DNA from 2 places in the Allomesorhizobium aridi genome. Region 1 is predicted to be linked to the other one. Evidence: predicted binding sites of a transcription regulator. Region 1 holds the regulator's gene; the other holds the start of a gene.
The links. The regulator HrcA, encoded in region 1, represses chaperone genes, less so after heat shock. The targets are predictions, from matches to a motif close to GTTAGCACTCNCNNNNNGNGAGTGCTAAC.
Positions count from the first base shown of each region.

Region 2: groES (co-chaperone GroES) is a predicted target of HrcA. The motif match lies at 2,197-2,225, and genes of this name have one in related genera.

Region 1 covers NZ_CP171729.1:5,177,750-5,181,942, forward strand. Annotated here, with positions in the region: gene hemW (radical SAM family heme chaperone HemW) at 1-76, opposite strand, end outside; partial or broken gene rdgB (RdgB/HAM1 family non-canonical purine NTP pyrophosphatase) at 88-733, opposite strand; gene ACG873_RS27600 (VOC family protein) at 733-1,161, opposite strand; gene rph (ribonuclease PH) at 1,170-1,886, opposite strand; gene hrcA (heat-inducible transcriptional repressor HrcA) at 2,048-3,118, shown strand; gene ACG873_RS27615 (hypothetical protein) at 3,438-3,635, shown strand; gene ACG873_RS27620 (LysE family translocator) at 3,777-4,193, shown strand, end outside.
Region 2 covers NZ_CP171729.1:5,871,997-5,876,189, reverse strand. Annotated here, with positions in the region: gene ACG873_RS31025 (DUF4011 domain-containing protein) at 1-1,593, opposite strand, end outside; gene groES (co-chaperone GroES) at 2,277-2,573, shown strand; gene groL (chaperonin GroEL) at 2,640-4,193, shown strand, end outside.

The DNA of each region.
Region 1 (4,193 bases):
AATCGCAATACGGGCATTTGGCCGCGCAGAACGGCCAATGCACATAGACGCCGAAGCCCGGCTCGCGGCCTGTCAAGACGCCCTCCGTCACGCCGCGCCGAGCTTCGCCGTGGCGAATTTCTGGAAGGCGCGGGCGCGGTGCGACAGCGCCTCGGCCTGGCCCGGCTTCCAGCCGTGCTTCTGCTCCGCGTCCATTTCGCCGAACGTCTTGTCATGGCCGATAGGCTGGAAAACCGGATCGTAGCCGAAACCCTTGGTCCCGCGCGGCGGCCAAACAAGCGTGCCCTCGGCCTCGCCGCGGAAATATTCAGCGTGCCCGTCGGGCCAGGCCAGGCAGATCACGGCGACGAACCGGCCGGTGCGGCGGTCGGGCTCGACCGCGCCTACTTCGTGGAGGGCTATCTCGGTGCGCTGCATGGCGATGGCGAAGTCGCGCCCCCTTCCGGGGTTTCGGCCCAGTTGGCGGTGTAGATCCGGGCTGGCCGTCCAGCGCGTCGACGCAGAGCCCTGAATCGTCCGAAAGTGCCGGCAGGCCCGTCGCCTTGGCGGCGGCGAACGCCTTGATGTAAGCGTTCTCCTCGAACGTCTCGCCGGTCTCGTCTGGTTCCGCCAGGCCGAGTTCCGCAGCCGACTTGGCCTCGAAGCCAAACGGCGCCATCAGTTCGGCGAATTCGCGCAGCTTGCCGTCATTGTGGCTGGCTACGACGATTTTCCTGTCTTCCAGCGGCCGCATCACATTCCCCAGATTCTTGGCTCGGCGAATTCCAGCGAATTGCCGGACGGATCGCGGAAATAGATAGAGCGGCCGCCTCCTGAGCTCTTGCCGGAGGAGGGCCACTCGAAATCGGCTTCGACGGCGATTTTCAGCGCTTCGAGATGCGCTTTCCACCGCACGATCTCCTCCGCCGTCGCGGCAAAGCATAGATGCCCCTGGCCGACGGCGCCGTGCGGCGGCACCGGCAATTTCGCGTCCGGCGCCGGCGCTTGCCGCGTTGCCTCGGCGTTGAACAGCAGCAGCACGCCCACCCCGCAGCGGAAGAAGATATGGCGGCCTTCCGCCTTGGCGATCACCTCCAGCCCCAGCACCTCGCGATAGAACGTCTCCGCCGCATCGAGGTCGGTAACGTAAAGCGCGGATTCAAGGATTGCCGAGGGGGTCATGTCAGCCTCTACCCCACCGCCATCTGCTGCAGGCTGACCAGCCGCGAAATGCCCTTCTTGGCCAGCGCCATCAGCGCCGCGAATTCTTCCTCGGTGAACGGCACGCCCTCGGCCGTGCCCTGGATTTCGACGAAGCCGCCCTTGCCGGTCATGACGAAATTGGCGTCGGTGCCGGCCGACGAATCCTCGAGATAGTCCAGGTCGAGCACAGGCTGGCCATCGTGGATACCGCAGGAGATCGCCGCGACATGGTCCTTCAGCACTTTCGACACGCTCGTCATCTGGCGCGCCTCCATCCAGCGCAGGCAGTCGTGCAGCGCCACCCAGCCGCCGGTGATTGCCGCCGTCCTGGTGCCGCCGTCGGCCTGGATTACATCGCAGTCGACGGTGATCTGCATTTCGCCGAGTGCCTGAAGGTCGACAACGGCGCGCAGGGATCGCCCGATCAGGCGCTGGATTTCCAGCGTTCGGCCGCCCTGCTTGCCGGCCGAAGCCTCGCGGCGCATGCGTTCGCCGGTCGAGCGCGGCAGCATGCCGTACTCCGCCGTCACCCAGCCTTTGCCCGAATTGCGCATCCAGCCCGGCACCCGCTCTTCAAGGCTCGCCGTACACAGAACGTGCGTGTCGCCGAATTTCACCAGGCACGAGCCTTCGGCGTGCTTGGAGATATTGCGCTCGAAGGAGATTGCGCGCATTTCGTCGTATTGGCGTTTTGAGGGGCGCATCAGGCACTTTCTGTTCAAAATTCGAATTTGGAGGCCGTTTCAGCCTAGTGGCGGCTTGTAGCGTCATGCCGTCGAAGGCGCAAAGGAAAACCGGCCGGCCATGGAGCAAGGTTGTGTTCCCGCAGGGCCCATCTATATCTTAGCCGGAGGTTGGAGTTTCGATGACGAAGCCGCTGCTGGACCAGAATCTGCAATCGCTCGACATGCGCTCGCGCGAGATCTTCCGGCGCATTGTCGATTCCTATCTGCTCGATGGCGAGCCCGTCGGTTCGCGCAACCTGTCGCGCATGCTGCCCTCGTCGCTTTCGCCGGCCACCGTGCGCAATGTGATGAGCGATCTCGAGCATCTAGGCCTCGTCTATTCACCGCATATTTCGGCCGGCCGTCTTCCGACGCAGAAAGGGCTGCGCTTCTTCGTCGATGCCTTCATGGAACTTGGCGACCTGTCGGACGAAGAGCGACGCTCCATCGAGGCGCAGCTCAAGGCATCCGGCAGCGGGGCTACGCTGGAACACATGCTGACCGAGGCCAGCCAGATGCTGTCGGGCATGTCGCGCGGCGCCGGCCTCGTACTCGCCGCCAAGAATGAGGTTCCGCTGAAGCATATCGAATTCATCCAGCTCGAGCCTGAGCGCGCTTTGGCTGTCATGGTCACGCAGAACGGCGACGTCGAGAACCGCGTGGTCGAACTGCCGGCCGGCGTCACCAACTCGCAGCTTCACGAAGCATCGAATTTCCTCAACGCCCATATACGCGGCCGCACGCTTGCCGAGGCCCGGGTGGAGATCGCGCGTCTCAAGGAGGAGACAAAGGCCGCCTTGGACACGCTATCGCAGGATCTGGTGGAAAAGGGCCTTGCCGTCTGGGCCGGTTCCGAAAGCGGGCTGCCGTCGCGGCTGATCGTGCGCGGTCGCGCCAATCTGCTGGAAAACGTAACCGCCCAAGCCGACCTCGAACTGCTCCGGCATCTTTTCGAGGATCTTGAGACCAAGGAGGGCATGGTCCAGCTTCTCGACCTCGCGGAGGCAGGTTCCGGCGTGCGCATCTTCATCGGCTCGGAAAACAAGCTGTTTTCGCTGTCCGGCTCGTCGCTGGTGGTGGCGCCGTACCGCGACAAGGACGCGCGCGTCGTCGGCGCGCTCGGCGTCATCGGCCCGACCAGGTTGAACTATGCCCGCATCGTGCCGATGGTCGACTACACCGCCCAGCTCATCTCGCGCATGCTTCGCTGATGCCGACGCAGGCAGATCCTTATTCGGAGGTTACGAGGTGGGCGGTTTGTACGGCTTTATGCTAGCAGCCATTCTTGGCTTGGGCCTTGTTGCGGTAGGGTTGGTACTGATCGTTCGAGGTTCGATGAAAAAGGACCACCGACGGGTCCAACGCTCGTCCTATTGGTTCGCGGGAGGCGCCGGCGTCCTGTTGGTGGCTTTGATTCTGACGTTCAGCGCCTAAGATTAGCTTGTCTCCCGCTTCGCTGAACAGGCCGCCTGTGGCGGCGGCGCGGCATCTGGTGTAGGGTTACGGTTGGAGTAAATGGGGGAACCCGCCATGGCGCTCGAACAGATCAAGGCCCAGATCAGCCTGCTTTTGGAAGGGATGATCAACCAGCCCGAGGATGAGCGTGAAATCCATGAGCAATTGCGTGAAAAGCTCAACGAGCTGCGCGCCATGGGCATGCCGCTGCCGGCCGACCTCGTGGCGCTCGAAAAGCGCCTCGACGACGGCCTTTACGCCGGCGGCAACTGAGCAGATCGCGTTTCGCCATTGATGATCGGCGTTGACGGCAGGCGAGGTTCGGCTGCGCCAAGCCAAGAGCGCCGCTGCCGTATTCTCTTGGCGGAACGCCTGTGCCATAGAGGCGCGCGATAACCGAAGGTATCTTCTTCCATGACCCTTGCCGGCTTTCTCGCCTACAGCGCCGCACTCGCAATCGCAGCCGCCATTCCGGGACCGGGTGTCACCGCCCTTGTCGCCCGGGCGCTCGGTTCGGGCTTCCGTTCCGCGCTCGCAATGTCGTTCGGGCTGGTCGTCGGCGACCTGACTTATCTCACCGCGGTGGTGCTCGGCCTGGCGCTGGTCGCGCAGACCTTCGGCGCCGTGTTCCTGGTCATCAAATGGCTTGGCGTCGCCTATCTCTCCTGGCTGGCATGGAGCTTCTGGAAGAGCGGCATCACGCCGGAAACGGTCGAGGCGCGGAAGGGCAAGGGCGGACTTTTCGCGAGCTTCCTCGCCGGACTCACCGTCACGCTCGGCAACCCCAAGACGATGATCTTCTATCTGGCGCTGACGCCGACGCTGGTCGAC
Region 2 (4,193 bases), 690 kb from region 1:
TCTCTCGACGGTGGTCGGAAGGACGACCTCGAGGGCCACTCCTCGCCAGGGATGATGGATCGGCAAGCCGATCTCGTCGATCCGCTGGGAAACCTCATCGAGCAGCCGCCTACGCATAGACACGCCGTCGGCGGGCCAGTCAGTGGAGCCGTCAAGCTGAATATCAACAGGCCGCTGCCGCTGCTGTCTCAGCCGGGTCAACTGGCCAAAAACCTGGTAGGGGGTGAGCCCGGACGGCCGATGCGGCACGTGCATGCGGGCAGCATGGGCGTTCACTTTGTCGCGCGCTTCAAGCAGCCGATCGGCCAGCGAAGAAGGAAATTGTCCCCGAGGCGATCCTAGGTGCCAAATACGGCGCAGCTCCTCCAGCATCATGCGCTTGTTTGCCTTGTTGCTGTGGAGTTCAAGGCATGTGTCTCCCGCCCCGGCGTGGTCAAGCCGCCGCTTCACCACCTCCAGCGCCGCCATTTTCTCGGCGACGAACAGCACTGTCTTCCCGTCCGCGACGGCCGAAGCAATGACGTTCGCAATGGTTTGAGACTTACCCGTTCCCGGCGGGCCCTGAATCACGAGGTCGCGGCCATTCCTCACATCGTGGATGGCAAGGGTCTGCGAGCTGTCGCTGTCGACGATGTGCAGCATCTCGGCGGGCGAGATGTAGGGATCGATCGCAACGTCATCTGATGTCAGCGGCTCTCGCGTTTCAAAGCCATCTGAAAGAAGAGCGCGGATCTTCTCCTGGTCGACGATCTGGGTGCCATCCGGCCAGTTATCCGGATCGAGGTCACGATACATCAGAAATTTCGCGAAGGAGAAGAAGCCCAACACGACGTCGTCGCGGAGCACTTCCCATCCCACCTTTGTGGAGACAGCGTCCGCGACCGCATCAAGGTAGCCTGCCGGATCGAAATCCTCACCCGCTTCGAAAGCAGGTAATGCGAGCTTATGCAGCCGGTCGAGGTAGGCCTCGAGAGAAAGGTTGGCCGTATGGTCCTCGGGTCTGGCTTTCAGGCGGAACCTCTCGCCGGCCGCTCCTCGTTCGAGCCGCACCGGCACCAGTATGAGAGGCGCGTGACGGATGTTCTCCTTGTTGATAGGGTCCACCCATTTCAGCATGCCGAGCGCAAGGAAGAGGATATTGACGCCCTGCTCTTCCTCGAGCGTTCGGGCATCGTAGTAGAGGTCGAGGAGCCGCCGTTGAAGGCCGGTGGGTGTCATCCGCGTCTGCAGGTTGGTATCCAAGTGCCGCTTGGTGATGCCGCGCTCGTCGAGGTCGTCATCTCCCGGCTGCGGAAGCACTACCGGCGAATAGTCGACGTCGTCATCCGGCAAGTCGGGCTCCTCCTGGCCCGACTTCGGCCTGTCAGGCTTGCCCGCCAGAAAGGTGAAAGCCTTTCCTTCATTCACCAGCAGCCTGTAAATTTCGGAGGTGCGCTCGTCGACCACGTCTATTGTCTTCGCGCTTTTGGAGAACCGCGGCACATTGAGAAGACGATTGCGGGCGGACAGGTCCAGTAGCTCCGTCCTTGCGCGGTCGAGTTTCTCCTTCAGCGGCAAGTCACTTTGGAAAACAGATCTTTCAGTATCCGACACTGATACACCCCCCGGATTTCACGGCGAATAGAGCCTACACAAGCTCTCCCTGCAACAACAAAGACTGCTGCATCAAATCCTGTCATAGGGGCAGGTCTCATTCGTAGGGCAGTTCGCCGAACAGGCTGATCATCAGATCGCCGTCACACACGCCGTTTTCCTTGACGTAAGGAAGCACCACCAGTCGCCCGTGGTTGGTGGATGAGATCGTGCCTTCCTTCCGAATCGTCGCACCGTCGGATTCGCGTGTCGCCGACGTTGGCTTGTCTTTGGCCGCGAGGTTATGGTGAGCGTCAGTCTGTTGAAAGGCTTTTTACAGTCCAAGAAACCGCCTCTCCCGCTGCCCGGAGGATATCCGCGCGGCGAAAAGTCGCTGGACGAGCTACCGTTCAGGCCCTTCCCCGCCGGCCACACAAGGCAGGCGCCGCTGGCGGAGATATTTTGAGACAGAGGGGACGAGCGGCGGGCGGCAAAGATGCGGAACGAGCTTTCTCCTCACGTAAAGGGGCCAGGTGCTTCCGCGCCGATTCCAAATCTTTTGCTCTTCGCCCTTCCCCTCTTCCGGCTTGACTCGTATCAGCCTACGGCCTATTTCACCGCCACGTTAGCACTCGCTTCTGGCGAGTGCTAACGTGCTCCGGCAACGGAGAACCGTTCAACATCCGCACCAGGGACATCCAAAAATGGCAAAGTCGAAATTCCGGCCGCTGCATGACCGCGTGGTCGTTCGCCGCGTCGAGTCCGAAGCGAAGACCGCCGGCGGGATCATCATCCCCGATACCGCAAAGGAAAAGCCGCAGGAAGGCGAGATCATCGCCGTCGGCTCCGGCGCGCGCGACGAGGCGGGCAAGCTTGTTCCGCTCGACGTGAAGGCGGGCGACCGCATCCTGTTCGGCAAGTGGTCCGGCACCGAAGTGAAGCTCAATGGCGAAGACCTTCTGATCATGAAGGAAGCCGACATCATGGGCATCATCGGCTGAACCGCCGCCGCCTTTCATCCGCACCATCCAATCTGAATTTCGGGCGAATTGCCCAGGAGCTAAAAAATGGCTGCTAAAGACGTAAAGTTCTCCCGTGACGCCCGCGAGCGCATGCTGCGCGGCGTCAACATCCTCGCCGACGCGGTGAAGGTGACGCTCGGCCCCAAGGGCCGCAACGTCGTCATCGACAAGTCGTTCGGCGCCCCGCGCATCACCAAGGACGGCGTCACCGTCGCCAAGGAAATCGAGCTTGAGGACAAGTTCGAGAACATGGGCGCGCAGATGGTCCGCGAAGTTGCTTCGAAGACCAACGACATTGCCGGCGACGGCACCACGACCGCGACCGTTCTGGCCCAGTCGATCGTGCAGGAAGGCCACAAGGCCGTTGCCGCCGGCATGAACCCGATGGACCTGAAGCGCGGCATCGATCTGGCCGTGACCGAGGTCGTCGCCCACCTCACCAAGAACGCCAAGAAGATCAAGACCTCGGAAGAGGTTGCCCAGGTCGGAACCATTGCCGGCAACGGCGATACTTCGGTCGGCGCCATGATCGCGGAAGCGATGCAGAAGGTCGGCAATGAGGGCGTCATCACCGTCGAGGAAGCCAAGACCGCCGAGACCGAGCTCGAAGTCGTCGAGGGCATGCAGTTCGACCGCGGCTATCAGTCGCCCTATTTCGTGACCAATCCGGACAAGATGGTCGCCGAACTCGAGGACGCCTACATCCTCCTGCACGAGAAGAAGCTCTCGAACCTGCAGGCCATGCTGCCGATCCTCGAGGCTGTCGTCCAGACCTCCAAGCCGCTCCTCATCATCTCCGAGGACGTCGAGGGTGAGGCTCTCGCGACGCTGGTCGTCAACAAGCTGCGCGGCGGCCTCAAGATCGCCGCCGTCAAGGCGCCGGGCTTCGGCGATCGCCGCAAGGCCATGCTCGAGGACATTGCGATCCTGACCGGCGGCCAGGTCATCTCCGAAGACCTCGGCATCAAGCTCGAGAATGTCGGCCTCAACATGCTCGGCCGCGCCAAGAAGGTGTCCATCTCCAAGGAGAACACCACCATCGTCGACGGCGCCGGCAAGAAGGCCGAGATCCAGGGCCGCGTCGCCCAGATCAAGCAGCAGATCGAGGAGACCACCTCGGACTACGACAAGGAGAAGCTGCAGGAGCGTCTAGCCAAGCTGGCCGGCGGTGTTGCCGTCATCCGCGTCGGCGGCGCGACCGAAGTCGAGGTCAAGGAAAAGAAGGATCGCGTCGACGACGCTCTCAATGCGACCCGCGCGGCCGTTGAAGAAGGCATCGTGCCCGGCGGCGGCGTCGCCCTGCTCCGCGCTTCGCTGGCCATCACCGTCACCGGCGCCAATGCCGACCAGACGGCCGGCATCGCCATCGTTCGTCGCGCCCTGCAGGCTCCGGCCCGCCAGATCGCTGCGAATGCAGGCGCCGAAGCTTCGATCGTCGCCGGCAAGATCCTCGACAACAAGGGCGCGACCTTCGGCTTCAACGCCCAGACCGGCGAATATGGCGACATGATCGCCATGGGCATCGTCGATCCGATGAAGGTCGTGCGCACGGCTCTCCAGGACGCGGCCTCGGTCGCCGGCCTGCTGGTCACCACCGAA